2 regions of the Arthrobacter sp. NPDC058127 genome follow, and region 2 is predicted to be linked to the other one. Evidence: riboswitches for the same ligand, from Rfam matches in the RefSeq annotation. Region 2 holds a riboswitch; the other holds the start of a gene.
The links. Region 2 has a riboswitch for cyclic di-AMP ahead of ACFVTG_RS17955 (NlpC/P60 family protein). Riboswitches for the same ligand answer to the same signal wherever they lie in the genome.

Region 1: linked by a shared signal. The riboswitch ahead of ACFVTG_RS13670 (hypothetical protein) and the one ahead of ACFVTG_RS17955 (NlpC/P60 family protein) in region 2 are both predicted to bind cyclic di-AMP.

The regions. Positions count from the first base shown of each region.
Region 1 is NZ_JBHVTT010000009.1:82,196-97,115, reverse strand. It holds gene ACFVTG_RS13690 (sodium:solute symporter family protein) at 1-529, opposite strand, end outside; gene ACFVTG_RS13685 (ArnT family glycosyltransferase) at 772-2,841, opposite strand; gene ACFVTG_RS13680 (glycosyltransferase family 39 protein) at 2,848-4,926, opposite strand; gene ACFVTG_RS13675 (glycosyltransferase) at 4,923-6,329, opposite strand; gene ACFVTG_RS13670 (hypothetical protein) at 6,493-7,230, opposite strand; cyclic di-AMP (ydaO/yuaA leader) riboswitch at 7,233-7,429, opposite strand; gene ACFVTG_RS13665 (sensor histidine kinase) at 7,572-9,050, opposite strand; gene ACFVTG_RS13660 (response regulator transcription factor) at 9,063-9,803, opposite strand; gene ACFVTG_RS13655 (hypothetical protein) at 10,019-10,810, shown strand; gene ACFVTG_RS13650 (winged helix-turn-helix domain-containing protein) at 11,360-12,229, shown strand; gene ACFVTG_RS13645 (SixA phosphatase family protein) at 12,441-12,971, shown strand; gene ACFVTG_RS13640 (LysR family transcriptional regulator) at 13,054-14,013, opposite strand; gene ACFVTG_RS13635 (EamA family transporter) at 14,086-14,920, shown strand, end outside.
Region 2 is NZ_JBHVTT010000015.1:67,662-82,581, reverse strand. It holds gene ACFVTG_RS18000 (glycosyltransferase family 39 protein) at 1-1,237, opposite strand, end outside; gene ACFVTG_RS17995 (glycosyltransferase) at 1,285-2,604, opposite strand; gene ACFVTG_RS17990 (alpha-mannosidase) at 2,701-5,724, opposite strand; gene fdhD (formate dehydrogenase accessory sulfurtransferase FdhD) at 5,816-6,691, opposite strand; gene ACFVTG_RS17980 (FdhF/YdeP family oxidoreductase) at 6,693-9,029, opposite strand; gene ACFVTG_RS17975 (molybdopterin molybdotransferase MoeA) at 9,092-10,417, opposite strand; gene ACFVTG_RS17970 (DUF6457 domain-containing protein) at 10,414-10,701, opposite strand; gene ACFVTG_RS17965 (molybdenum cofactor guanylyltransferase) at 10,733-11,350, opposite strand; gene ACFVTG_RS17960 (HNH endonuclease) at 11,388-11,888, opposite strand; gene ACFVTG_RS17955 (NlpC/P60 family protein) at 12,662-13,423, opposite strand; cyclic di-AMP (ydaO/yuaA leader) riboswitch at 13,429-13,610, opposite strand; gene ACFVTG_RS17950 (M23 family metallopeptidase) at 13,741-14,559, opposite strand; cyclic di-AMP (ydaO/yuaA leader) riboswitch at 14,562-14,771, opposite strand; gene ACFVTG_RS17945 (metal-dependent transcriptional regulator) at 14,898-14,920, opposite strand, start outside.

The DNA of each region.
Region 1 (14,920 bases), on a different contig from region 2:
CCCACAAGCCGCCAATGGTCGAATAGATGAGCGTGACCCCGCCGACGATCAGGATGCCAACTGCAATCGGAACCCCGGCGAACACGTTCAGGAGGATCGCGCTGGCCGCCCACTTGGCCGCAACATCGAAGACTTTCAATGCGGCACCGGACCAAGCCAGTACTTGCTGCGCGGGTAGGTTGTAACGGGTAGCCAGGTATTCGAGCGGGGAGATGATTCCCAAACGCTGCCTCAGTCGCGGCCAGCGCGGGGCGAAGAAGACAGCGCCAACAAGGCAGGCGATGGTGATCGTAAGGGCCCACCACACGTACAGTGCGAAACCGGTGGTGTAGGCGATGGCGGCGTAGGCCACGAAGACAGCAGCCGAATAGCCGGACATGTGGTGGGAAATCCCCGCCAGCCACCACGGCATCTTCCCACCGGCTGTGAAGAAGTCCGCGGCGTTTTTCACTCGGCTCTTGGCCCACCAGCCGATCCCTATCATGACCACGAAGTAGGCCCCTAAAACGAGCCAGTCGGCGAAATACATACATGCTCCTTGATGCGACGAAAGCTTGGAAATGGGATCTGCAGTGGCGTCCACTTTTCTCTGCAAACGTTTGCAAAACAAGAGTCTTTTTGAAACTTTTCCCCGGGCCTCCTCAGCCGCCGCGCCAAGGACTTCTACGTCAACAAAGCCGAGCAGGGAGACGGCAACAGACGGGCTGTGGCAGATTGCGGATTACTCCGCGATCATTGCCGCAGCCCGTCCGGGTGCTTCGGCCAGCCCACTCAGCCGGCCAGTGCGTACACCGTGGTCCCGCCGATGGTCTGTGACTGGAAGTTCGCAGCCACCCATTGCTCGATCTGCGCAGGAGCGTCCGATCCGCTGTTCGCCTGCATGGTCCCCCCGGCGATGAAGTAATGGATCTTGCCTTGTGCCACGAGCTGCTGGAACTGTTCGAGCGTCGGGGACGGGTCCGTGCCGTTGAAGCCACCCACAGCCATCACGGGCAGTTCGGTGGCCAGTTGGTAGCCGGCGGCGTTGTTGGAGCCTACGACGGCGGCCGCCCACGTGAAGTTCGAGGCGCCGGATTTCAGCGCGGCAACCATTTCCGACGACGGCGTGGTGGCGCCAAGCAGGCCGCCCATGCCGCCGCCTTGCCGGTTCCCGCCGAAGCCGCCGCCCTGGGCGCCCGGCTGTTGGAGGGCTTGCGGGGGAGTGTTCTGGGCCCCTTGCCCGAAGCCGCCCCGGCCTCCAAAGCCGCCGAAGCCACCAAATGTAGTCGTTGGACCGGCACTGGGGATTGCGCCGCTGTGCGTCACGGAGGCGGTTGAGATGGAGTACGCCAAGGGGCCGGCGAGGGAGGCCGCTAGGGCGAGCACCGCCGTCGTGCGCTGAAGGATGCGGGACGGGAAACGTCCCGAGAGTAGCACCCCGGCCGCGGCTGCCAGTGCCCCCAACAGCACCGCCCAGCGCAGCAACGGACCATAGGCGGTGGTGCTGCGCAGGAGGTCGAAGGCCGTGAATCCTGCTGCGGCCACTGCCATGGCGAGCATGACCGCGGCGACGAGCTGTGCGCGATGCTGCCACAAAAGCACCCCGCCCAGACCCGCGAGCCCGGCTATGCCCGGGGCCAGCGCCACCGCATAGTAGGGGTGGATGATGCCAGCCATGAAGCTGAACACGAGACCGGTGACAAGCACCCACGAACCCCACACGATCACGGAAGCCCGGACGGAATCCGTGCGCGGGGCGCGGCGGCCCAGCCACAGGAGTCCCGCTCCGAGGATGAGCACCGAGGGGAGCAACCACGCGATCTGGCCGCCGAACTCGCTGTTGAACATCCGGAACAGCCCGGGAACTCCCCAGCCGTTGCCGCCCCCGACGCTGCCGGTCTCCTGGCCGCTGAGCCTGCCCAGGCCGTTGTAACCGAGCGTCAGTTCAAGGATGGAGTTGTTCTGGGAGCCGCCGATGTAGGGCCGCATGTTGGCCGGAATGAGTTCGACGACGGCGAGCCACCAGCCGGCCGAGACCACCATGGCCGCCCCCGCCGCAAGCAGCCGAAGCAGGCGACGCCCCACTCCACCTTGCGCGGCAAGCACGTACGCCACGATAAATCCAGGAACCACCAGCAGGACCTGGAGTTGCTTGGTCAGGAAGCCGAAACCCAGGAACACCCCGGCAAGCAGGAGCCAGCGCAGTTTGTTGTCCTGGATGGACCGCAGCGTGGCGTAACCGGCGGCCGTCATGAGCAGCACCAGCAGGGCATCCGGGTTGTTGAACCGGAAAATGAGGGTGGCTACTGGGGTGATGGCCATGACGACGGCGGCCAACAGCCCGGCCCGGTGGGCGAGCCGTGGATCGCCGCTGGCGGGGACCGCTGCTCGCCGGACTGCCAGATACAGCAGCCATGCAGTGGCAACGCCCATGAGCGCCTCGGGAACCAGGATGCTCCAGGAGTTCAGCCCGAAGATCCGTACCGAGAGGTCCATGATCCAGAGCGACGCCGGCGGCTTGTCCACCGTGATGGAGTTGGCGGCGTCGGAGGATCCGAAGAACCACGCGGTCCAACTCTGCGAACCGGCCTGGGCCGCCGCGGAATAGAACGCATTGGCCCAGCCGGAAGCGCCGAGGTTCCAGAGATACAGGACCGCGGTTGCGAGGAGCACAATGCCGAGCTCCACGCGATCCCGCAGGGCCTGCGGACCACGGTTGCTGCGGGACTTTCGGGTCACGCCGGCCCGGGCGCGGCCGCCCCCTCCCCTGGGAGCGGCCGCTTCCGGCGGCTCTACCGAACGCGACGGCGGAGCCGACTGCCCTGCTTTGGAACCAGTGTCTGTGGAATAGGAAGTGGTCATTTGGATCTACTTTGTCAGCTTGTAGACGGTGGAGTTGCCCACCGTCTGGGCTTGGAAGTTGGCCTGTACCCAGGAGGCTACCTCGGAATTGCTACCTTGGCCTCCGAACCCGCCGCCGCCACCCATGCCTCCACCTGCGATGTAGTAACCGATCTGTCCCTTGGCCACCATGTCCTGGAACTGTGCCAGCGTCGGGTAGGGATCGCCGCCGTTCCAGCCCCCGAGTGCGATCACGTTCGTGTTCGTGGCGAGCTCAAGGCTTGCGGCTTGGGTGGCCCCGGAGACGATCGCCGACCACTTCGTGGTGGTGGACGTCAGCAGCGCGGTCAGTCCGGCGTCGGCCGTTCCCTCGGAACCGGGCCCTACCGCCTGACCCGCGCCGCCGGCTGCGCCGAAACCTCCGGCGCGGTTTCCGAAGCCGCCCATGGCGGAGCCGGTGGGACCCGACGTCGGGATGGAACCGGAGTGCGCGGTAGCCGCCGTCGCGAGCGTCCATGCTGCCGTTCCGAGGCCGCCGGCCAGAAGCGAGACAACTACGACGGCCGCGGCCGCTGCATTCCGGAAGCGGCCGGCCGTGTTTTGGTCGGCAAAGCGCAACGAGTCGAAGCGAAGCAGGATTGCCGCGGCCGCCACCACCCCCAGGACGACGATCACGATGCGCAACCACGGAAGCCATGAGGCATCGCGGCCCAGGAGAACCGCGGACCACGCTGAACTACCGAGGATTACCACGGCCAGGACGATCCTGGCCGGCCAATATCCGCGGCCACGCCACAGCTCAACACTGCCAATGCCCACCAGGGCAGCGATTGCGGGTGCGAGCGCTACCGCGTAGTAGGGGTGGACGATGCCGCTCATGAAGCTGAAGACGCCCGCCGTGACCAGAAGCCAACCGCCCCACAGGATGAGCGCGGCACGGGTACGGGAGGCCCGCGCTTCCCGGCGGGTGAACCACAGGCCAGCCGCCAGAAGAATCAGCGCAGCAGGGAGAAGCCAGGAGACTTCAGCACCGAAGCTCGTGCCAAACATGCGGGTGATCCCGGCAGCTCCACCGAAACCAGTGTTGCCACCACCGCCGCCGCCAAAGGCGCCGAGGCCACCGAGATTGCCTCCTGCAGGGGCGCCCGCTCCGCCTCCGCCGGGCGTGCCTTCACCCGAGCCGGTGATGCGGGACAGCCCGTTATATCCAAAGGTCAGCTCCAGGAAGCTGTTGGTTTGCGAACCTGCCATGTAAGGCCGTGACGAGGCCGGGGTCAGCTGGAAGAGAACGATATAGCTGCCCGCCACTACTGCGATACCGGCCAATGCGCCGAGCAGGTGCAGCAACCTCCGCCTGAACGGAGTGGGTGCGGCCCAGAGGTACGCGAGTCCCAGGCCCGGAACAATCAAGAATCCCTGCAGCATTTTGCTCAGGAACGCGAGGCCCACGACGGCGCCGGCTGCGGCGAGCCATTTCCAGCCCGCGCGTTCGATAGCACGGGTAGTGAAGTACGCCGCCAGGACCAGGCACAGCGTCAGCATGGCGTCGGGGTTGTTGAAGCGGAACATGAGCGCCGCCACCGGCGTCAGAGCCAAAGCCCCACCGGCCAACAAGCCGGCGCCTGGTCCGGAGACCCGCTTGACCGTCAAATAGAGGAAACCGACGGCGGCCACGCCCATCAGTGCCTCGGGAACCAGCATGCTCAGGGGAGAGAAGCCGAAGATCCGGCCCACCAAAGCGGGGATCCACAAAGACGCCGGGGGCTTGTCCACGGTGATGGCGTTGCCGGCGTCGAGCGAACCGAACAGAAACGCCGTCCAGTCCTTGGTGCCGGCCTGGATGGCCGCGGCGTAGAAGGAGTTTCCGTAGCCGGTAGCCGCGAGGTTCCAAAGATACAGGAAGGCTGTGGCTACGAGGAGCCCGGCGGCGGACGGCCGTACCCAACGGGGCTGCCGGCCAAAGGCGTATCGCGTCCAGCGGGGCGCGGCACCGGGGGCTGACGGGCCGGCCGAGTGACGCGGTGCGTCGGCAATCCCGACGCCGGATCCGGCGTCAGCATTTCCGGCGGCCGGTCCTGTGCTTGCGGGAGTAATCGTGGAGGTCATGATGCTGCCGTTTCTGTGCGCGATTTGGCTTGTTTGGTGGGTGCAGTCGCCTGGGCGGCAGGCTGCCGGAAGACCCAAAGCCGGAACAAGAGGAAGCGGACTGCGGTAGCGGCGAGGTTAGCGGCGACCACGGTGAGGAGTTCACCCCAGCGGTCCGGCGTCGTCGTGCTGTGCACCAAGGCGAGCGCCCCGGAGGTGAGCGCGAGGCCGATCCCGAAGACGATCAAACCCTCGAAGTGGTGCCGAACGGGATTGCCGCCCTGGATGCCGAAAGTGAAGCGCCGGTTGGCACCGGTGTTGGCGATGGCCGTGACGAGCAGCGCCAGGAAGTTGGCCAGTTGCGGGTCCATGAAGCCGCGGCAGAACAGGAAGATGAGCACATAGGCGAGGGTGGACGCAGCGCCGATCGCGGCGAACCGGACCAGTTGTCCGAAAAGGCTGCTGCGGGGGCTTTGCTCGGCAGTACGCGACGAGGCCGGAAGCGGCCCGCGTGCAAGTGCTGCCCGCAGTTCCGGAATGGGGATGCGGCCCGAGACGAGATCCCGGGTGAGCCGGACCATGCCTCGGATGTCGGCCAGGGCGGTGCGCACCACGTCGACGCTCGAATTCGGATCGTCGATCCAGTCGACGGGAACTTCGTGGACCCGGAGGCCGCAGCGTTCGGCGAGGACGAGGAGTTCAGTGTCGAAGAACCACGAGTTGTCCATGGTGTGCGGGAGGATCTGCTGAGCGACGTCTGCCCGGATCGCTTTGAAGCCGCACTGGGCATCGCTGAAGCGGGCACCCATCAAGGAGTGCAGCATCAAGTTGTAGCTACGCGAAATGAACTCGCGCTTGGGGCCGCGGACGACCCGCGAGTTTCTAGTCAGCCGTGTGCCGATGGCGAGGTCCGAATGGCCGGAGATCAGTGGCGCCAAAAGGGGCGCCAGAGCGGCGAGGTCGGTGGAGAGATCCACGTCCATGTAAGCGAGGACCGGCGACGGCGATGCCAGCCACACCTTGCGCAGGGCGTTGCCGCGTCCCTTCTCCTCAAGATGGACAACCGCGAGCTCAGGCAGTTCCCTTGCCACGCGCTCCGCGATTTTCAAGGTGCCGTCCGTGCTCGCGTTGTCCGCCACGGTGATGCGGAAGCCGTGCGGGAAGGATTCGCGCAAGTGGCCGTGAAGCCTGCGCAGGCACTCCTCGAGGTCGCGTTCCTCATTGAAGACGGGGATGGTGACGTCGAGGACAGGGATGGCGGTGTGGGTGTCCACGGGGGCGCGACGCACGGTGCTCGGTTGAATTGGGGTGTTGGGTTGAACGGGGGTGTTGGGGTGGAAAGGCGCGTTGCCTTGGATGGGAAGGCCCGGCGGCACCACCGCGGGGTCCTTCAGGGTTCCGGAGGTGGATTCGATGAGCGTCATGTATCCAGAGTGCGGCTGCCTAATATGAGGGCTTTAGGCGGAACCTGTGACGTGGCTGTGGATGTCTGAGCGCCGTGCGGGAATCATGTGCCCGGCCAGAATACGTCGAGGCCCGCCCCGGAAGGGACGGACCTCGACATACTTTTGCTCGTGGCTCGTGGGCTTAGTACCAGTTGTGGGCCAAGTGGAAGGACCACGCCGCCGACGGCGATCCGTAGCGTTCCTTGATGTAGTTCAGGCCCCAGCGGATCTGAGTCTGGTAATTGGTCTGCCAGTCGGCGCCTTCTGATGCCATCTTGTTGCCCGGCAGCGATTGCCCAATGCCGTAGGCGCCACTGGAGGCGTTGGTGGCAGTGGTGCGCCAATCCGATTCCTTGTTCCACAAGGTGATCAGGGCTGACATTTCGCCCTGGCCCCAACCGTAGGAGGGAAGGATGCTCGCGGCGTAGGCCTGGGCGCCAGCCGGATCATCGACGGCGACGGGTGCGGCCGGAGCTGCTGGCGCCGGGGGTGCCGCGGGGGCGGCCGGTGCGGCAGCCTGGGGCGCGACGGCGGCCGGAGCAGGGGCGGGTGCCTGGCTCGGCGTCGGCGTGGCGCTCGGCTTGGGGCTCGCGCTTGCGCTCGCCGACGGCGTGGCGCTGGCTGATGGCATGGCTGAGTGATCCGCCGTGCGCGATTCGGAGGTCCGGCTCATGTCCTGGGCATTGATGGCCTGTCCGGCGGCTTGGGTGGCGGCGCCTGCACCGAGGAACACGGCGACGACGCCGGCAACAACGGCCATGCGCTGGCCGGTGCCGAGGTTCGAGGCGACTCGCCTCAAGGTGGAACGTGACTTGTTTCTCCGGGCAGGTTCGCCGCGGTGGCGCGCAACAGGGCGCGACTGATTCCTGGAATCAGACATGGTGATTGCCTCTCGACGCCTGCGGAGTTAGCTGTCGGATTCGGATGAGGTCATCCGGCCGTGGCCACAGCGAATCGTGGCGGTACGGCTTCACCCCTAGGGCTGGCTCAACATGAGCGCTTGCCCGGAGACCTGGGTCCCCCGTCTCTGCCTGGACTGTTGGGCACCGGGGAGTGGCAGAGCTCGGCGCCTACCCGGCGGTGGCCGGAATGATCCAGCGCACCCATTCGACGGTACAGGAGGATCCAGCTTAAGTCACATTTAGGTAACGGAGATCACGACGCCGGTGCGTCGACTTGCGCTCGACGCGCACCGGCGTCGCGCTTTTCTGGTTGGTCTCTTCAGGCGGTGGCGGTCCTGAGCGCCGGGAGCCGCACCGCGAACTCCGTCCGGCCCGGGCGGGACGCCACTTCCACCGTGCCGCCATGCGCCTGGACAATGGATTCCACAATCGAAAGGCCGAGCCCGGACGTGCCCTCGGAACCGGAGCGGGCGGCGTCGGCACGGGCAAAGCGCGAGAAGATCCTGCCCTGGAATTCAGGCGGGATGCCCGGGCCGTTGTCGGTCACGGTCACCACGGCACTGCCATCGGCGGAGCGCATGACGCCCGTGACCACGGTGGTTCCCGCCTCGGTGTGCTTGCGGGCATTGGAGAGCAGATTCGCCAGAACCTGGTGGAGTTGGGTGGTGTCGCCGCGGACCGTGAGGGGCTCATCCGGGAGCTTGAGCTGCCAGATGTGCTCGGGGGCCATGACTTTCTCGTCGCTGACGGTTTCGATCACCAACTGCGTAAGGTCCACATCGGTGAACTCCGGCGCCTTCCCTTCGTCAAGCCGGGCCAAGAGAAGGAGGTCCTCTACGAGGGTGGTCATACGTTCTGACTGGCTCTGCACCCGGCCCAGTGACTTGCGGCCGTCCTCCGTGAACGTCTCGGTCATGCGCAAGAGTTCGGTGTAGCCGCGGATGGCGGTCAGCGGAGTGCGTAGTTCGTGCGACGCGTCGGCCACGAACTGGCGCACCTTTGTCTCACTTTGCTGGCGCGCTTCGAGGGCGCTGGAGACGTTGTCCAGCATCAGGTTCAATGCATGGCCGACGCTTCCCACTTCGGTGCTCGGGTGGGCCGCCGACGCAGGAACGCGCACCGCGAGGGCCACCTCGCCGGCGTCGAGCGGAAGTTTCGATACCTTGGTGGCAATGTCGGAGAGTTGCTCCAAGGGGCGCATGGTGCGGCGGATCAGCACCGTTCCGGCCAGCCCGATCAGGACCAGTCCGCCCAAGGACACCAGCACCATGGTCCACACGAGCGAGGCTTCGGTGTCCTCTTTCGAGGCGAGCGGCAGCCCCGTGATAACCACATCGCCGTAGGGTGTTTCGGCAGCCACCAGCCGGTAGCCGCCACTGGACAGGGTGCGATCAACAGGGCGGCCGTCGGAGGGGAGGGCCAACAGGATTCGCGCGTCGCTGGGGGACAACGGCGCACGGGTGGCATCGGAGGACAAGAATCCGGCATCACTGCTCACCTGGCCGCCAAGAATGCGTGCATTCAGCGTGCCGATGCTCTGGCCCCGGGGATCCAAGGGGTCCGGACGGCCGCCCGGGTTGCCCTGCGGTGGGCGGCCATGGGAGGCCTGCATCAATTGCTGGTCCAGCTGCTTCGTGAGGAACACGTCCATGGAGGCATAGCTGACCACCCCGACGGCACCGCAGATGGCCACAAGGAGTGCCATCGAGAGCAAGATCAAGCGCGTGCGCAAGTGCCAGGTTGAAGGATTGAACCAGCTGTGGTCAGTCTGGCGGGGGATACCCGAGAGTGCGGACATTCGGCGCCCCGGCTATTCGGCAGGCTTGATGACGTAGCCGGCTCCGCGCACCGTGTGGATCATGGGCGGGTGGTTGGCCTCGATCTTCTTGCGCAGGTATGAGATGTAAAGCTCCACGATGTTGGCTTGGCCGCCGAAATCGTAGTCCCACACACGGTCCAGGATCTGGGCCTTGCTCACCACGCGCTTGGGATTTTCCATGAGGTAGCGCAAGAGTTCGAACTGGGTTGCCGTGAGCGGGATGTCCTCGCCGCCGCGGGTAACTTCGCGGGTGTCCACGTTCAGGGTCAAGTCACCCACCACCAGCTCGGCCGTGTCCATCGCGGCCACTCCCGAGCGCTGGACCAGGCGGTGCAGGCGCAACAGGACTTCCTCCATGCTGAAGGGCTTGGTGACATAATCGTCGCCGCCGGCTGCCAACCCGACAATCCGGTCCTGCACGTCATCCTTCGCGGTGAGGAAGAGCGCGGGCACCTCAGGCGCAAAGGCGCGGATCCTGCCCAGCAGCTCAACGCCGTCGAACCCTGGAAGCATCACATCCAGTACCAGGACGTCCGGGCGGAAGTCCTTGGCGAGCTTTACCGCGGCGGGACCGTCGCCGGCCACAGCTACCGACCAGCCCGCCATGCGTAGGCCCATGCTCATGAGCTCGGCGAGGCTGGGTTCGTCGTCCACCACGAGGGCACGGATGGGGGAACCGTCCGGGTGGCTGAGCTGCGGAAGGTTATTGGTCATGGAGTGCGAGGATGCCATGGGACAACTCTCCAATCTGCCGGTTTGCCAGTGCTTTGCCGATGCTGTGAGCACCCTGTGAGTCCCAGCCTAGCCACCTGTCCGGAGGTTGTAGCGGTTCTGCAGGTCACAGGGAAGCCTGCAGTTCGACACAGCCAACGCACAGCAACGCGGCTGACGCTGTTTGGGACAGGAACATCTACGACCAAACAGTCCCGACTTCGATGGAGAACATCATGGAACAGCAAAACAACCCCTCCGTACCTGGTTCCGAGCCGGAGAATGGGCACCCGCAGCCGGTGATCCGGCCCCTTGATGATTCCGGGCAGCCTGGTGCCGGGCAACCTGGCGCTGGGTGGGGTGCGCCGCAGCCGCCGGCGAACCAGCAGCCTGGGCAACCTGCCGCCGGGTGGGGCGCGCCGCAGCCGTACAACGCAGGACAGCCCCGACCTTCGTTTTTCAAGAATTGGAGCCTGAAGAAGGGGCTCATTGTTGGCGGCGTCGCGGTGGTTGTCGCTGCAGCGGCAGGAGCCGGTGCATATGCCGCCGGAAACGGGACGGCGGCGGCTGATACCACCAACGCGCAGGGACCGGGTGCCGGGCAGAACGGCCAGGGCGGATTCGGTGGCCCCGGCGGCACGAACGCAGGTCCGGGCGGGCTCGGCGTCGGCATGGGTGGCCTGAACGCCGCGGTCCACTCGGAATATGTGGTCCTCCAGAACGGCAGCTACGTCACCATGGCGGGCCAGCTGGGTACGGTCACCGACATCTCGGCGAGCTCCATGACTGTCAAGAGCGACGACGGGTTCACCCGCACTTACACGCTGGGAACGGACGTCGTGGTAGAGGAAGGCATGCGGCAACGCGGAAGTGGAACCACGGGCACCACCCTGACCCTCGCCGATGTGAAATCCGGATCCAGCGTGAGGGTCACAGCGCTCAAGGAATCCGACAAGTACACGGCCCAGTCCATCCAGATCGTCACTGCCACCACATCAAGTACCCAAGGAACCGGCACCACCAACTAGTGAGGAGGGCGATTGCAAAGCCCCTAGCAGACGATTTGCCAAAAAATTTTCACGAGACGCGGATCCAGGATTGGACAAGGGTTGTTTCATATCTCGAGATTCAAAGGCAAGCGCGTGACGTGACTTAAGATTCAGAAAAGGACAACTTCATCAAATTTTATTCGAATATTTCACTGAGAATAGCCATTGTGACGAACGAGAATGGGTCACATTTGGACATGTCTGAATTGTGATGTGCGGCACAATAGTCCGATTCGTCTCAAAATGTGGACGGTTCGGCCCTTTGTTACTTGCAAGTTCCCTTTGTTACGTTGCACACTTCAAATGTGAACAAGAACTCAACAGCATCTGCAGCCGCAGCGATCGAGCCCAGCGTACCCGCTGGTTTTTCGATGAGCTGTTGTCGAATGCATGCCTAACTTAAGACCCCAACAAGTTTCAGGCATTCGCCCCCTGCCCAGCGTCGGGCGCCCCTCCCCATCTCATTGCGGGGACCAGACCAGCATTCGAAGCCGCGATGACGGCTATTCACTTTGAGGTAAGCAATCCATGTCAGTTGCATCCGGATACGTCCACATCTCCGTCCGTAACGCCAATAAGGCCGCGTCGAACGCCGGCCTGCGTCCCGGCTTCGGCAACCGCCCGGCCTACGCCCAGCCCGCACCGCAGGGTGCCAGCCAGGCGCCCGGTTACGTCCCCCAGGGCTACAACCCCAACTCCTACGGCCAGCTCCGCGCTGTTCCCGTCAACGAGGCCTCGCCGATGACTGCACCCACGCCTGTCCTGGCTCCAGCGGACCGCTCCATCCGTCCCGTTGCAAATGACAATGTGGCCCGCGGATTCGTGCTCTACATGGGCATCGACGAAGACACGGCTGCGGCCGCCGGAACGTCCATTGCCAAGCTTGCCCAGGAAATCCGGGCCTACGCGCAGTCCCTCGTTTCCGGCGCCGAGAGTTATGCCGCCGTCGCGGTAGCCCCGGCCAGCGCCCCCGGTTCCGCGCTCGACGTCGTCCGCTCGACTTTCGGTGACCCCACCGTTGGCAACCGCCAGCGCTCCGAGGCTCTCCGCCCGCAGCCTGCACAGGAAGCCCGCCCGTCGGGTGTCTTGATCGACCTCGCCCGCCGTGAGGTGCACCTCGACGGCGAATCCCTGAACCTCACGTTCAAGGAATTCGAGCTCCTCAACTACCTTGTCGAGAACGGCACCCGGACCGTGGGCCGCGACGAACTCCTCGAGGGCCTGTGGCGCAACGCCGAAGAGGTCCCCAACGAGCGCACCATCGACGTCCACATCCGGCGCCTCCGCTCCAAGCTCGGCCGCCTCGCGAACACGGTCCGCACCGTACGAGGCCAGGGCTACCGTTTCTACGAGCACCCCGAGGTCATCGTCTGGGCCGCTCCGGAATACTCGATCTAGTCTCCACGCGCTCAAAGCGCCCGCTCCGTTCTTTGGGGGCGGGCGCTTTCGCTTCCGCGGGACGATCCCTCGGCGCCTGCGCTCGTCCCTCACGCAACAACGGCGCTTTCGGGATGTCCCGCTCACGCGACAGCGCCCGCGCGAACCAGGCGGCCGCATTCCTGCGCTCAGGACCAGTGAGCATGTGCCTCCGCGGCGATAGGGTGGGGGGATGAGCGAGCATCACATCAAGCGGCTGGTGATCATGCGGCATGCGAAGTCGGACTGGCCCCTCGGGGTGCCGGATCATGAGCGACCCCTTGCCGAGCGTGGCCACCGGGAAGCCCCCCTGGCCGGGAAGTGGCTCCTCAAACACCACGTGATTCCGGACTTTATCCTGTGTTCGTCCGCGCTCCGGACCCGGCAGACCTGCACTTGGGTGTGCAGCGAATTGGGGGACAAGGCCCCGACGCCGAAACTCGAGGACGGTCTGTATGCCGCCTCTGCGCAGCGCATGTTGACAGTCATCAACCATGTACCGGAAACCGTCACGACTCTCATGATCTTCTCGCACATGCCCGGCGTGCAGGACCTCGCGATGCACTTGGCTTCCCGTGATTCGGACCATGACGCCTACATGGATGCCGCAACGCGGTATCCCACGAGTGCCATGACGGTGATGGAACTCGAAAAGCCGTGGGCCGAACTAGATGGGCAGGATGCTCGGCTGACGCACTTCGCAGTTCCGCGCCCGAAGAAGTAGCTCCCTCGCGCGAACTGGCAAATAATGCCCCTTTTTGCGCCGCCAGAGGTCATCTGCTGCCGGTTCGCGCGGATGGTCCGAACTAGCCCACCTCGAGGCCTGCGGCCACATCCTGCAGCAAGCGCACCACGTGGCGGATACTGGGGCTTGCCGTCATGGTCTTCCGGTACACGATTCCCACCTGGCGTTGCTGCATCGGATTGACCACGGGCACCGTTACCACTCCAGCGGGGAGCTCGGGCCGGCCGAGCCGCGGCACCAGCGCCACCGCCACACCCTGCTGGACCATGGCGATATGCGTGGAAAAGTCGGGGTCGTAGATGCGGATGTCCGGCACCCGCCCCAGGCCTGCGAGGATCGCCAGCAACGCCTCATTGCAGATGGCACCGGCCGGGGTGCTGATCCAGCTTTCGTCCACCAGGTCGGAAGGCTCGACGGCGGTCCGGCCAGCCAGCGGGTGGGCTGAGTTCAGCAGGACGTCGGCGGTGTCCAGGCAGAGGTCCTCGTGGACCATGTTCTCCGGAATAACGAGGGGCACCGAGTGCCAATTGTGCACGACGCCGAGATCGGCCTCCCCGGTGGCGACCCTCTGGACGGCCTCGCGTGGGTCCTCCGCCACCACGCGGACCTCAAGCCCGGGGCCGCCGAGCCCGGAGCCCGCCGCTGCAGAAGAGCCGCCGGTGCCGGTCCGAGCGGGAGCCAGTTTCCCCAGCATCGGCCCTACCAGTCCGCGGCAGGCCGTGGAAAACGCCACGAGACGCAGCACTCCGCTCGGCTTCTCCGGGTCGGCGAGCAGGGTGGCCTGCAGTTCTTCCAACTCGCCCAGGATGCGCCGTCCGTACTCGGCCAACGCCATGCCCCGGTCCGTCAGCAGAACGCCGCGGCCGTGGCGTTCCAGGACCGTCACGCCACTCTGCTTCTCGAGCTTCTTGATCTGCTGGGAAACCGCCGAGGGGCTGAAGCCCATGGCCTCCGAGGCAGCCACCACCGAGCCTTGCTGTTCCACTGCTACGAGGGCCCGTAGCGCCGCAATTTCAATCATGAAGCAAACGTACATGATTCGATGCAGAATTCAATGCTGGTGCTTCATCCTCTTGGCTGTCAGAGTTGAATCGTGAATATCCGCCACTCAGCACTCGCCGTCCTTGTCGCCGTCCTTTGGGGCCTGAATTTCGTCGCGATCGACTTTGGATTGCACCCCGGCAACGGGAGCGGGGGCGCGGCCGACGTGCCGCCTCTACTGTTCGTGGCCATCCGCTTTGTGCTGGTGGTGTTCCCCTGCATCTTCTTCGTCCGCAAACCTGACGTCAGCTGGAAGGCGATCATCGGCGTCGGGCTCTTCATGAGCGCCGGGCAATTTGGCCTTCTCTACCTGGGCATGGCGCTGGGCATGCCGGCCGGGCTCGCCTCCCTGGTGCTGCAGGCGCAAGTACTCCTGACGGTGCTGTTGGCGGCGCGCTTCCTCGGCGAGCGGCCCAGCAAGCGCCAACTGACGGGGGTGGTGTTGGGTGTCGCCGGACTTGCCCTCGTGGCAGTGGGCCGAAGCTTGGTGGCACCCGTGGTGCCGCTCATGATCGTGCTCGCCGCCGCGTTGTCCTGGGCCGCGGGTAACATCATCGCCCGCAAGGCCAAGGCGGCCTCGGGACTGGGCCTGGTGGTCTGGTCCGGGGCTGTGGTGCCCTTGCCGCTTGCGGCGCTGTCGCTCATCGTGGACGGCCCGGCCGCCGTCGTCGGGACCCTCACCAACCTGCAACCGGCGACCATCCTGAGCGCCCTGTACACCGCCGTATTCGCCTCCCTGGTGGGTTATGGCATCTGGAACCGGCTGCTCAGCCTCTACCCGAGCTCGGCCGTGGTGCCGTTCACGTTGTTGGTCCCGGTGGTGGGAATGACCGCGGCGTGGCTGCTCATCTCAGAGGTCCCGACGACGGCGGAACTGGCCGGCGGCC
Region 2 (14,920 bases):
CGGCAGGGGCAAGCTCAACCGTGTAGTACGCATGGATGGTGCCACTCATGAAGGAAAAGACGGCGGCGGTGATGACCAGCCACGTGCCCCACAAGACCAAGGAAGCGCGGATTGCGTCGGTTCTCGCCGCCCTGCGCGTGAACCATAATCCTGCCGCAAGGAGGAGCAACGCGGTGGGCAGTAACCACGCCACTTCCGCGCTGAACTCGCCGCCGAACAGGCGGAGGATGCCGGGAGGGCCACCAAAGGAAAATCCGCCTCCGCCGGGTACGGCGCCTCCGGGCTCCGCGCCGATGCCACCGGGATAACGGGCGAAGTCCGGTGCCGCACCCCCGGGGATCCCGTTGCCCCGTCCCACGATTCGGCTGAGCCCGTTATAGCCGAACACGAGTTCCCACAGGGAATTTCGCTGCGACCCCGCCATGTAGGGCCGCACGGATACCGGCGTGAGCTGGAAAACAAGTGCGTACGCGCCAGTGACCAGCGTGATGCCTCCTGCGGCGCCGAGCAAGTGCAGAAGCCTCTTCTTGAGGGGAACCGGGGCGGCCAATAGGTAGGCAAGTCCGAGCGCCGGGATGGTCATGAACCCTTCGAGCATTTTGCTCAGAAAGGCCAAGCCAATGAATGTGCCGGCCCAGAAAAGCAAGGCAGGGCTGGCCTTCTGGGTGGCGGTCACGGTCATCCAGGCGGCCACCATAAGGCAGAAGACCATCATGGCGTCGGGGTTGTTGAAACGGAACATGAGTGCGGCTACCGGCGTCGCGGCAAGCGCGGCTCCTGCAACAAGGCCTGCGGCCGGTCCCGCCGCCCGCTTAACGGCCAAGTAGAGCATCCCGACGGAAGCGATTCCCATGGCGGCTTCGGGCAGCAGCATGGTGAAGGAACTGAATCCGAAGACGCGTCCCAGCAGGGCGGGTATCCAGAACGCTGCGGGCGGCTTATCGACCGTGATGGCGTTCGATGGGTCCAGGGATGCGAAGAGCAACGCTGTCCAGTTCTTTGTCCCCGACTGGATGGCCGCCGCGTAGAAGGAATTGGCGTAGCCGGAGTTCGTCAGATTCCACAAGTAGACAAGCGCAGCTACCAGGAGGAGTGCCGCAGCCGAGGGCCGGACCCATCGCGCTTGCTTCTCGCCGAATGCCAGGCGCTCCCACCGTTTGGCAAAAACGGCCTCTCGGGAAGTGGCTGCGTTCCGGTCCCGGTCCGTAGGGCTGACTGTGATGGATTTGGAGCTCATTGTGTCTTTCACTTGATCATGGAGCGTTTGTGGGCCCCGCGGCACGACTAGGGCAATCGCGGTTGTTTGAAGACCCAGACCCTGAACAGGATGAACTTCAGCAGGGTTGCCAGGAGGTTGGCACCGACGACGCCCGCTATTTCGACCCCTCTGGAGGGTTCACCTCCGGAGGCCAGCCAGAAGAGTACCCCCGAGGTCAACGCCAGGCCGAGGGCGAAGACCACGAGGCCCTGGAACTGATGCCGCACGGCGCCCGTGGTTCCGGAGACCCCGAAGGTCAACCGCCGGTTTGCCGCCGTGTTGGCAACCGCGGTGACAAGCATTGCCACGAAATTGGCGGTCTGGGCATCGGCGATCGTGCGCATGAAGACAAACAGGGCGAGATAGGCCAATGTCGAGACGACACCGACGACGCCAAATCGGAGCATTTGCCCGAGGAGTGCGCCGTTGCTTTTGTCCGGAGCCTTGCGGCCGAGGGCGCTGCGCAGCTCGGCGACAGGGATGCGCCCGGTCATCATGTCCCGCCCGATCCGCGCGATCCCTTTCAAGTCATCGATGGAAGTGCGCAGTATGTCAACCGACGAGTCCGGGTCGTCAACCCAGTCCACCGGCACCTCGGCCACCCTCAGGCCGGCGCGGTCGGCGATGACGAGCAGCTCGGTGTCGAAAAACCAGGCGTCGTCGACGGTGCACGGCAGGAGTGCACGCGCAATGTCGGAACGGATCGCTTTGAAGCCGCACTGGGCGTCTGAGAAGCGGGCGCCTAGTGAGCCGCGGAGGATGAGGTTGTAACTCCGGGAGATGAACTCCCGCTTGGCCCCTCTAATCACGCGTGAGTTGCGGTTCAGGCGTGTTCCGACCGCCAAATCCGAATGCCCTGACAAGAGCGGGGCAATGAGCGGTCCGAGGGCAGCCAGATCCGTGGACAAATCGACATCCATGTATGCCACCACTGCCGCCTCGGACGCGAGCCACACGGTGCGAAGCGCTCGCCCGCGCCCCTTCCGGTCGAGGTGCTCGACGCGCACTTCACTGAGTTCGCTGCTGAGCTTACGTGCAATCTCGAGGGTCGAATCTGTGCTGGCGTTGTCCGCGATCGTAATGGTGAACAGGTGCGGGAAACTGCCTTTGAGGTAGGAATGCAGGCGACGGACCGCCGGTTCGAGGGCCTCTTCTTCGTTGTACACCGGTATCGCGACGTCAAGAATCACGCTGCCGTCGGACGTGCTGATCGGCGCCCGTTCGGGCCGGATGGCAGGGATGTGGCCGGCGCCGGACTCGGCCGCTTGCCTTGGTCCCCCAGGCTGCTGCCGCCCCGGTTGTCCGGCAGGCAGCGGCCCGGAGTGGGTCGTCATCGCATTGGACATAGTCCCAAGGTATGCAACGAAGGTGAGGGCTTCCCTGACGGAGCCTGTGCGTCCGCCGTAAACAGGATCGGACGCCACCCGGCTCCGCCGCCACCACTATCTGAAACGCAAGGTCACCAACTGGAACGGGCGCAGGGTCAGCTCGGCGGCGCCCGCTCCGGGCGTCACTCCGGGAGCATCGACGGGGCGCTCCAGGAGGTCCACGGATTGCACCATCCGGGAATCGAAGTTGGCCGTGATGAGACCGGTGGAGCGCTCTCCCAGCGATTCGTAGAGCCGCACAATGACGTCTCCGGAGCCGTCTTCGGCAAGCTTGACGGCCTCAATGACCAGCGCTTGGTTGAACACCGTGAAGAGCGGCTCCACTGGGTTCGCCCCCGCCAGCAGCCTCGGTTTGAGGTTGGTCCGGTAGCCCTCCTCCACTGCGTCGCCGATGCTGGCGCCGGGCCGGACGCTCAGATCCAGGACATGCATACCGAGGTCGGCCCGGGGGTCCGGGAACTTGGGCGCCCGCAACAGTGACACACGGACGTTGGTGGTGGTTCCGCCGTCGTCGCGGATGGTCCGGGTGACGTCATGCCCGTAGCTTGACGCATTGGAAATGGCGACGCCGTAACCCGGCTCTGCCACATGGATCCATCGGTGGGCGCAGAATTCGAACTTGGCGGCTTCCCAGGAGGTGTTGGTGTGCGTAGCCCGGAATACGTGCCCGAATTGGGTCTCCGAGGCGGAACGGTCCGCACGGACATCCAGCGGGAAACCGATCTTCAGCAGCTTCTCGTGTTCCTGCCAGTCCACCGTGGTGGAAATCCCGAGGGATTCCGCGCCCGCCTCGAGGGAAATGCGCTGCGTGATGGTGGAGGAGCCGATGGTCCGCTCCACCACGACGACGGCGTCCCAGCCCGCGCTTTCCAGCGTCACCGATCGCGCCTCGACTACCGAGACGACATTCCGGCGGTAGAACTCGTCGATGTCCCAGGCATCCCATTCGTTGGGCGTGTCCCGGTGGAGCTCAAGATGGTTGCCGAACTGACCGGGCGCAATGGCTTCGCGGCCTGTTGCGTAATCCGAGAGGGAGGTCAGCAATCCGTTGGCGTCCAGCACCGCGCGGATGATGCCGTTATCCAAAACATAACCGCCGGCGCGTTCCGTGACGTTGACTGGGCTATCCGAGTGGACCGCCTCCGCTGCGGCGAGCGCCGGAACACCGTTGCGCTCATGCGGGGCCGCATTGAGCAGGAACATGGTGTCTCCCTCGCCCAGAAGGGCGGACGCGGCACCGGCAATGATGCCTTCCAGCTCCCTGGCGATCGCGGCATAGTTCCGCTCCGCATCCTGGTGGACCCACGCAATGGCGCTGCCCGGCAGGATGTCGTGGAACTGCTGCAACAGTACAAGCCGCCACAAGCGCTTAAGGTCCGCCGCGGGATAGGTGAACGAACCGGCAGTCCGCACTGCCGCCGTCGAGCACCAAAGTTCGGCCTCGCGGAGCAGGTGCTCCGAGCGGCGGTTGCCTTGCTTGGTATTTGCCTGGCTCGTGTAGGTGCCCCTGTGCAGCTCGAGGTACATCTCGCCCACCCAGACCGGGAGGTTGTGGTACTCGGCCTCGGCCTGCGTGAAGAACTCCTTAGCGGTTCCCATGCGTACTTTCGGTGAACCTTCCAGGTCCGCCGTTCGGTGGGCTGCGGCAACCATTTCGCGCGTGGGTCCGCCACCGCCGTCGCCGTATCCGAAGGGGACCAGCGAAATGGTGCCCCGGCCGTGCTCCCGGTAGTTGCGCTGGGCGTGGGCGAGCTCGCGGCCGTGGAGCTCGGAGTTGTAGGTGTCCACGGGCGGGAAATGGGTGAAAAGCCGCGTGCCGTCGATACCCTCCCAATTGAAGGTGTGGTGCGGCATCTTGTTGACCTGGTTCCAGGAGATCTTCTGGGTCAGGAACCACCGGGAACCAGCGGACTTGACGATCTGCGGGAGGGCCCCGGAATATCCGAAGGAGTCAGGCAGCCAGGCCTCCTGGCAGTCGATGCCGAACTCCTGCAGGAAGAAGCTCTTGCCCTCGACGAATTGGCGGGCCATTGCCTCGCCGCCGGGCATATTGGTGTCCGATTCAACCCACATGCCGCCAACCGGCACGAATTGCCCGGCCTTCACCTTCTCCCGGATCCGGATGAACAGCTCAGGATAGAACTCCTTCATCCATGCCAATTGCTGCGCCGAGGAGCAGGAGAAGACGAAATCGGGGTTCTCATCCATGAGGGCGACAACGTTGGAGAAGGTGCGGGCGCATTTGCGGATGGTCTCACGGACCGGCCATAGCCAGGCCGAGTCAATATGGGCGTGGCCAGTGGCCAGAAGTTCGTGGGCCGAGGCGTAAGCGGGCCGGCTCAAGACCTCGGCTAGGGCATCCCTGCCGGCGGCTGCGGTACCCGCAATATCGTCCGGGTCCATGACGTCCAGCATGCGCTCAAAGGCGCGGAGAATCTCGTGCCGCCGCGGCAGTTCGAAGGGCAGCTCGTGCATCAACCCGCTGAGGGTCCAGATGTCTTGGTGGAGCTCCCAGACCACCTCGTTGAGTTCGGCTATGGCGATGCGTCCGAGCCGGTAGCGGGGCTCGTCTCCGGAGGTGGACTTGTCCCCCAGGGGGGTTGCCGCGAAGCTCCACTCCTGGCTGAGATCCGGATTAGCTGCGGCTTCGACGTAGAAGTCGACTGACAGGCCGCCACCCAAAAGCTTCAGCGGAACGTGCTGATTGCGGGGAGAAATGGCCTTGATGATGGTGCCGTCGGGCCGCCAGGCGATGCCCTCGCACTGGAATCCGGGGGAATCGTTGCTGAACCCGAGATCGACGACGATCTCCACCGTGGTGCCATCGGCAACTCCCCAGCCCTCCGGAACCTCGCCCCGAAGCCGCAGCCACTTGGTGCTCCAGGCCTTGCCCCACGCAGCACCGTGTTCCTGGGGTTCGAAGACCTGGCGGAGTGCTTCCGAGGCTGGAACCGGCTCGCCCGGGGCATCCCAGCTGCTCAGTTCAAGGGGCAGCGCGCGGCCATAGATGGCGGGGGCTATCCGCTCCCGGACAAAACGTTCGAGCCGCTTCTCAGTGATCCGGCGGTCGTCGTGCAATTGAAGTCCCCTTTGGCGGTGGGCTAGGTTGAGATTCCATTCGATGGATAAAATCTACGTTGTTCCGGGACAATAGCCAAGTGATTGGCGGCTATCCCTGCAGGTCCTTAGCCCCCACCGCCACCCTGTCACTGCCCGCGTAGACGTTCAGGCTGGTCCCCCGGCTGAATCCCACCAGGGTCAAACCAGTCTCCTGGGCGAGCTCCACGGCGAGGCTGGAGGGTGCGCTGACGGCGGCCAAAACCGGGATTCCTGCGAGCGCCGCCTTCTGGACCAGCTCGAAGGATGCCCTCCCGGAGACCTGCAGGACCGTGCCATGCAAGGGCAATAATCCTTCGCGCAGAGCCCAGCCCACTACCTTGTCAACCGCATTGTGCCTGCCCACGTCTTCCCGGAGGCACAGTAGCTCAGCCTCGCCGTCGTCGTGGATCCGGAAGAGTCCGGCGGCATGCACTCCCCCGGTCTTGTCGAAGACCGCCTGTGCTTCGCGGAGGCGGTCAGGCAGCGAGGCCAGAACCTCTACCGGGACGCTCAGGGGGTCGCCCGAAGGGCTGAAGCGTGAGGATTTGCGCACTGCCTCGATAGAGTCGGTGCCGCAGATCCCGCACGAGCTGGAGGTGTAGACGTTGCGGCCCGTCTCCGGAAGGACGACGTCGGGACGCAACTGGGCCTCCACCACGTTGAAGGTCTGAACGCCGTTCTCGTCCTCGCCGGCGCAGAAGCGCAAGGAAATGAGCTGGGCGGGGTCCCAAATGACACCTTCGGAGACCAGGAAGCCCGCCACGAGGTCAAAGTCGTCGCCAGGGGTCCGCATGGTTACGGAGAAGGACATGTGCCCCAGGCGCACCTCGAGCGGTTCCTCGACGGCAAGGAAGTCTTCGCGGTAGCGGACCGGGTGCTCCAGCGCCTGTTCGGAGCCATCCAGGACGAATTTGTGCACCTTGCGGCGCTGGGTCACCCGTCCCATCTCAGATACCCACCGTCCCGGCAGCTTCCGCGTGCTCGGCGGCTTCCCCGTGCTTGACGAACCGCACCGTCATGGCCTTGTAGCCCGGCGTGTTGGATTCCCGGGCAACGAGCTCCCGGTGGACGAGGGCGTTGGCCTCCGGGAAGTACGCGGCCGCGCAACCCTTGGCCGTGGGGTAGGCAACCAGTCGGAACTTGTTCGCCCGGCGTTCCGTTCCGCCGAAAGTGGAGATGACGTCCACCATGTCCCTATCCCCGAAGCCGAGCTCGCTGAGATCGTCCTCGTGGACCAGGATGACCCGGCGGCCTTCGGAAATGCCCCGGTAGCGGTCGTCGAGGCCGTAGAACGTGGTGTTGTACTGGTCGTGGCTGCGGACTGTCTGCAGGATCAGGTGGCCGGCCGGGGCTTCAAGGTACTCCAGCGGGCTCACTGTGAATCGTGCTTTGCCGATATCCGTGGCGAACGTGCGGGTGTCGCGTGGCGGGTTGGGCAGCACGAAGCCGTTCTTGGTCCGCACCCTTGCGTTGAAGTCCTCGAAGCCGGGGATCACCCTGGAGATGTGGTCCCGGATGACGTCGTAGTCCTCGGCCATGGCACGCCAATCCACGGGGTGGCTATCGCCGAGCACCGCCTGCGCCATGCGTGCGACGATGACGGGTTCGCTGAGCAGGTGCTCCGAGATCGGGGTCAAGCGGCCCTGGGTGGAGTGGATGACGGACATGGAGTCTTCCACGGAGAGGATTTGCCGTCCGCCCGGGTGTTTGTCGTCCGTGTCCGTGCGGCCCAGGGTGGGCAGGATCAGGGAGGTCTTTCCGTGCACCACGTGGGCGCGGTTGGGCTTGGTGGAGATGTGGACCGTCAGCCCGGCCTTCTTGAGCCCTTCTTCCAGCGCGACAGTGTCAGAGCCTGCCGCGGCGAAGTTTCCGCCCATGGAAACGAACACATCCACGTCGCCCTTCTCCAAGGCGTGTTGGGTTTCCACGGAGTCGTATCCGTGTTCCCGCGGCATGGTGAATCCAAACTCTTTGTCCAGGGCTGCCAGGAAGCCTTCGGACGGCTTCTCCCAGATGCCCATGGTGCGGTCGCCCTGCACGTTGGAGTGGCCGCGGACGGGGCAGGCGCCGGCGCCACGCTTGCCGAAGTTTCCCTGCAAGAGCAGCAGGTTGATGATTTCCCGCAAGGTGTCTACGGAGTGGGGTTGCTGGGTCAGTCCCAGCGCCCAGCAAATGATGGTGCCCTTCGACGCGGCCAGCATGCCGGCCACCTTGGTGATTTCGATGCGGCTCAGGCCCGTGGCGCGTTCCGTCTCTGCCCAGTCCAGCGTAGCCCGGGTTTCGGCGTAGGCCTCGAATCCGTCGGTCTGCGCCTCGATGAAGGCTCGGTCCACCACTGTTCCCGGCTGCCGCTTCTCCTCCTCCAGCAGGAGGTGGCCCAGCGCCTGGAACAGAGCGAGGTCGCCACCTACCTTGATCTGCAGGAATTCATCGGCAATGTCCGTGCCACCGCCCACCACGCCGTTGAGCGACTGGGGATCCTTGAAGTTCAGGAGTCCGGCTTCCGGCAAAGGATTGACGGCTACAACCTTGCCGCCGTTGTTCTTGCAATCACGCAGGGCTGAGAGCATGCGCGGGTGGTTCGTGCCCGGGTTCTGCCCCACAACGAGCACAAGCTGCGCTTCATGGATGTCTTCGAGTGAGACAGTGCCCTTGCCGATGCCGATGGTCGGGTTGAGTGCGCTTCCCGAAGACTCGTGGCACATGTTCGAGCAGTCGGGCAGGTTGTTGGTGCCCAGGCTCCGGGCGAACAACTGGTACATGAAGGCTGTCTCGTTGGCCGTGCGCCCGGAAGTGTAGAACACGCAGCGCTCCGGCGTGGTGGCATTCACGTGCTCGCCGATCAGGCTGAAAGCATCCGTCCAGCTGATGGGCGAATAGTGCGTGTCGCCAGGGCGGATGACGACGGGCTCGGCGATGCGCCCTTGGCTGCCCAGCCAGTATTCGGTCTTGTCCTCGAGCTCGGCCAGGGAGTGCCGGGCCCAGAACTCCGCGTCGACTACGCGCGTGGTGCTCTCCTCGGCGATTGCCTTGGCCCCGTTTTCACAGAACTCGGCGGGACTGCGTTTGCCGGTAATGGACTCCGGCCAGGCGCAGCCGGGACAGTCGAACCCGTCCCGCTGGTTGACGCGGAGCATTGACTTGACAGTCCGGCTGACGCCCGCTTGGGCCCAGCCCCGTTCCAATGCCACGGTGACTGCCTTGACGCCCGCGGCGGAGCGCTTGGGTGGGTGGATCTGGAGGTCATCTTCATTGATGTCCTGTTCGGGAGCATGCCTGTTCATGTCCCCATCATTGCAAGGCCTGACTCGCTAATCCACCCGCGTCCATCCTGCACGGGAAGTTCTCAGCCTGTCAGGGCGCTCCAGTCCACAGGCCCGGACGGAACTTTGCGGGCTGGCCGGGCGGGAGTCTTCTTGGCCTTGTCCTGTGTGGGCTTCGGCAGGGGAAACGGCGGCCCCCACGGCAACGGAAAAGCGGGCACTGCTTCGCCCAGTTGCACGCCGTGCGGTGGCACCACCATGACGCCGTCCGCGCCGGCGAGGCCGCGCATCATCCCTGGCCCCGCATGCTGGGCAGGCGACGCCAAGCCGTACACGAACCTGAAGGGAAGCAAACGCGTTCGCCCGGGGTCGGCGTCGAGCATTGCGCCGCAAGGCACCTCTCCCACCTCGGGCAGCGTCCCGTGACCCAGCCCCGCGAGGAGGGGTGCGCCGATCGTGAAGAGAACCATCATGGCCGCGAGCGGATTGCCGGGAAGACCCAACACGAAGCGGCCGTCCGGCAACTCGGCCAGGACGGCAGGATGTCCCGGACGCATCGCGATTCCATCGATCAGCAATCGGCCGCCGAGTTCCGCAATGGCCCGCCGGAAGTGGTCCGTCCCCGAACGGCCGGTTCCCCCGGTGGTGATGACGACGTCGGCGGGTGGCGCGTCCGGCGACGGCTCGCCTTCCTCAAGGGCCGAGAGCCATTCCTCATAGGAGTCGCCCACCTTGGTTTGCCCGCCGCGGATCCCGCCAAGGAGTTCGACGACGGTGCCAAGCTGGGGACCGAAGGTATCCCTCACCCTGCCGGGGGCCGGGACACCCGCGGTCACCACTTCGGAGCCGGTCAGGAGCATCTTCACGAGGGGTTTGCCCAGGACGTCCAGTTCGTCGCGGCCGGCCAAGGCGGCGAGGGCGAGATGGGCCGGATTCAAGACAACGCCGGATTTGATCAGCAGCTCGCCCGCCGCGGCTTCTTCTCCCGCGTTGCGGATATGTTGCCCGTTGCGCGGTTCGCCGGGCTTCGCGTTCCCGCCGAGGGCGAGTAGCGGCAAGCCGTCTTCGTCGGTGGTCAGGACCCCGCTCTCGCTCCGCAGCACGGCTTTGGCCCCCGGCGGAATCAGGCCGCCGGTGGCGATCGGGCTCGCTTGGTGCGGGGCCAGCCGATGGCCCGGCTCCGCCAGGATCCACGGGCCGCTGCCGTTGACCGCCCAGCCATCCATCGCCGACGACGCATAATGCGGCAGGTCCTGCAAGGCATGGACATCCAAGGCCAGGGTCCTGCCGATGGCGTCCTTCAGCGCAACGGGTGCGGCGGGAATGGGCGTGGCACTATCGAAGGCAAGTTGCCGCGCCTCCGCCCACAAGTGGTCGGCGTGCGGGACATGCTCGGGGGCTTCCGTCATCCGGCGTCGGTTCCGGGGTTCGTATAATCTTTCGCGAGCGTGCGTGCCAGGCCCATGGCGGCATCCATCGACGCGGATTGAGTGGCTTGTCCCGAACCCGCGGCAAGTCCGGCCGCGAAGCCGGCAATGAAGGTAGTCAAAGGAGCCGCCGGCCGAACCACTGAATGGGCTGCAACGCCTGCCAGGGACAGGACATCGTTGATGTCGATCTCGACGTCTTCCAACTCATATGCTTGCAGCAGGCTCCTGCACCATTCCTCGAGCGTTTCTTCCTGGCTCTTCACGATCCGCCTCCACAGTCCGGTACAGCTGTTGTCACGGCAGGTCGCCGTCCACTCCAAGCGCCGCGGCATCGTCCCAGGTATCCACGTCATCGGTGGATCCTGCGGGGACAGGCACGGCCAGCAGATCAAGCCTAGCAAGCAGCCGGAACACCGCGGCGTTGACCAGTCCACCTTGTTCTGCCGCAGCCTGCACTTCCCGCCGCAAAGCGGATACCTGGTAGATCCCGAGCAACGGTTGTTTCCGGCCATCTGCCGATACGGACATGGCCCCTTCCGCTTCCGGGTGGGCGGCAAGTTCCTGGAGCAGGACCGGAACCGCGGCCGCGGCCAGGGGCATGTCGCAGGCCAGGACGAGTACCCAGGGCGCGCACTTCGGGGACGGACTGTCGCCGTCTTGTCCCTCTAGCACGGCGAGTCCGGCGGCGATCGCGGCTGCCGGTCCGGCGAAGGGCGGGTCCTCCCGCGCTGTCAATGTGCCGTGCGGCAAAGTCCCGGGATCAGGCCCGACGACGACGACAGTCCCGGCGCCGCGCGCTGCCGCCACGGCGCGGTGAAGGAGCGTGGCGCCGTCGTACCTCAGCTGGGCTTTGGGCACGCCGCCGAGACGGGAGGACTTGCCACCCGCCAATATCACCGCATCAAAGTCCACCCGCCCAGATTACCCGGGGAGCAGGCTCAATTCCGGTTCAGGCCGCCGATTCAGGCAGGAGGAAGGGATCCCATGCGGGCGCAGGTTTCTCAAGCTCCTTGATCTGCCAGATAGTCCCGGTGGGCGCCGCGGGAGTGAACCTCAGTTTCCAGCCCATCTCCGCCGGCGTGTGGTCACTCTTGGCGTTGTTGCAGCGCAAGCACGCTGCCACCAGGTTTTCCCAGGAATCCGCGCCGCCCCTGGATTTGGGGTGGACGTGGTCAATGGTGTGGGCTGCTTTCCCGCAATAGGCGCAACGGTGGCCGTCGCGGCGCAAAACGCCGCGGCGTGTAACCGCTGTGATGGTGTTGTATCTCGGCCGGATGTAGCGATTGAGTAGAATCACGGACGGACGTCCGAGAATCTCCTGTGGCCCGACGACAGGCTCGTCGCCTTCGGCCACTACGCTCGCTTTTCCGGTGAGCACAAGGACCAGCGCCCGGCGGAAGGTTACTACCGCCAGCGGTTCATATCCAGCATTCAGAACGAGTGTGCGCATGCACGTACCTCTTCACGGCCGCACCCGTCAGGGGCGCGAGGGCCGGCTGCCCTCTGCATGTACGGGCTGTGGATCGACAACCTAAGAGTAAACACCCGGAGGCCAGATCAACGAATCCTTGCGGGGGTTCCGGCGCAGTGTCGGTCAAAGTTCATGTGCCGGACACGTAGCCGGAACCTTCCAAACCGCCCGAGGTCCATGACCAGATCCAGATCGACGGGATCTAATGGACGCTGTCGGATTCTGCTGGATCCACGGATGCCGTCGGATTCTGCTGGATCCACGGATGCCGTCGGATTCTGCTGGATCACTCTCTTCGCCGAAGTTGCCGGTCCCGTGATTCCGTGGGCCCGGCAATGGTCCATTCGAATGATTGAGCAGAATCCGACATCCGAGCGAAAACAATCCCGGGACGGACATGACCCGCCCGGGGCCGAGCGAGCGCTACAGCAAAAGCCGGGCGACACGCCAAATCCCTGTCGACACATGTATTCAGGTGTCGACAGGGATCTAGCGCATCCCCAGGTAATTTGCGCGTCGCGAAGTAGTCGGGTTATAGGACAAAACGTGTGTATGGGAGGGGCTTGCTTCCCACCAGAGCTCTACAGCACCGGGCTCCGCCGAGGAGGGCCTATGGCACCGCCTAGGCTGGGCGGGACGGACATAGCGCGCCCGGGATTTACACACGTTTTGCCCTGTAACCCGTTAAAACAGAACATCCCCGCGGGCGGACCAGCGGGGATGTTCCAGTGAAGCTCTGTAGCCGGAGCTATTTAGCCACCAACGCGGATGAAGACCGGGCCGGAGCCGACGTTGACGCTGTACAGGGCGGTGGTGCCGCCGTTCCAGCCACCGTGGACTGCCATGCCGTTGCCGACGTAAACGGCGATGTGGGCCATGCCCATGCCACCGTTCTGGTAGTAGACCAGGTCTCCCGGCTGCGCTTCAGCAGCGCTGACCGTGCGGCCAAGGGAGAGGTAGTCTGCCGGCCAGCCGTGGAAGTTGATGCCAACAGCGGCCAGGGAGTTCGAAGCCAGGGCGGTGCAGTCCTGGGCAACGCCAAGCTGTGCGTAAGCTGCGGCAGCAATTGCTGCTCCCTTGCCACTGGCAACCTTGGTGGCGGGTGAAACAGCAGCCGTGACAGAAAGCGTTGAGACGCCGGTAGCGGCACCCGCAGCCTGCGAAGCCGGAGCGGCTTCCTGGGTGGCAACCGGAGCTGCGACAACCGGAGCAGCTTCGGTGGAAACCACCGGGCGCTCGTACTTGATGGCGACGGAGGAGTCGGCCGAAATGCTGGCTTGGGCGATGGACTGGACTTCCAGGGCGGAGGTCGAAGTGGACTCGCGGGGGACGTTGGTTTCTGCAGCGTTGGCTGCGATACCGCTAGTAAGCACCAGGCCGGAAGCAGCAGCGATAACTGCCGCCTGGCGGCCTACGCCACCGGCGTTGCTGCCGACAGTCTTAGCGATAACGGCAAGCGAGTTGGTCTTGGTGACCGCGGCACGGTGGCGCGCAACAGTAGAGCGTGAAGACACGTTAAGAGGCCTCTCCCTATGCCCGCGAGGTAAGCTGTCGGATTCGGATGGGAGTCATCCGGCCACACTTCTCCCTCTCGGAAGTCATGCGACTTAACCCCAAGGCCATCGGTGAAGATGACCAAAAGTGGGTCCCCCGCCTCTGCCAGACGATGTTTTGCGAACGGAACCTCGGGCAGTGGCAGAGCTAGGCAATCCACCCGAGTGCATCAACTCTCTAAAAGTTGATGCGAGTTAGACGGTACATGAGTTTTGGCTGAATGTCACATTCAGGTCACGGAGCGTGACAAGCATGCGAGAGACGTCCATCGGATTGGCTACAGCCAGCCCAGGGGGTCAACGACGTCGCCGTTGACCATGACTTCAAAATGGAGGTGGCAGCCCGTAGAGGCGCCAGTGGTGCCGCTCAAAGCGATCACATCGCCGCGGCTGACCGTTTGGCCCACTTGGACGCTGAACGAAGACAAATGGTTGTACGTGGTTTCCAGGCCGTTGCCGTGGTCCACCACGATGCGGTTTCCGCCGCCATACGGATGCCATCCAGCGAATGTGACCTTGCCGGCCGCGGCCGCGTGGACCTGGGTGCCGCACTGGGCCACGAAGTCCTGGCCCCGGTGGAACTCCCCCAAACCGCCCGTGATGGGATTCACGCGGTAGCCGAACGGCGAGGCGGTGACCAGCGTGTCCAGCGGCGCCCCCAGGGTGCCCTTGGAGGACGACTCCTTGATGGTGCCGACGGACTGCGCACTCAAGAGCTGCTTGAGCTTGCTGTCCGGATCCGCCGTGGTGGAAACCGCAGCGCGGCTGAAGTCGATCGTGGCGCTTGCCGCGGCCGGAATCTCGGGCTGGGTGCCCACGGCCGACGCGACTTGGTTTGAGTTGGCAGTGGCCGTCAGGGCGCCGGTGCCCGGCATGGCGACCGTCAGAATGAGGCCTGTGGCGGCAAGGGCCACTCCGGCCTTCTGTCCTGCTCCGCTCGCGGCGGCGAACTCGGCCATTTGCCGCAAGGGACCCTTGCGGCGGCGGACTTCGCGATGGGGATCGCGGGGCCGCTCGTGCACGACGGCGCTTGTGCTCCGCAGCTCAGCAGTAGGACCGGACGCGCGTCTGCGGCCCCTGGTGTTCTGCGTAGTCAAGGTTTTCCTCTCTGGCAAGCCTGCGAAGTTAGCTGTCGGATTCGGGCCAGAGAGATCGTGGACCCGGTCCGCGCGAAGGGCGCGAAGCGCAGGTATGTCCCGGAGGAACCCTGCGCTGCTTGCACTTCCGCTGCGGACTTCACCCCAAGGCCGCCTTTCGACAGCCGATGGTGGTTCCCCCGCTTCTGCCAGTGAATGGACTAATCCACCTGATCCGCTGGCAGAACTCGGCTTCGGATCAGGTAACGCTTTGGTATCGGCGCCAGTAGTCAACTATAGGGGATTAACCCCCGCAGTAATAATTTCGTTATCTTTGCCGACGGCCCTTACCGGGCAGCTTAGGCGACCGTGACAAACACGT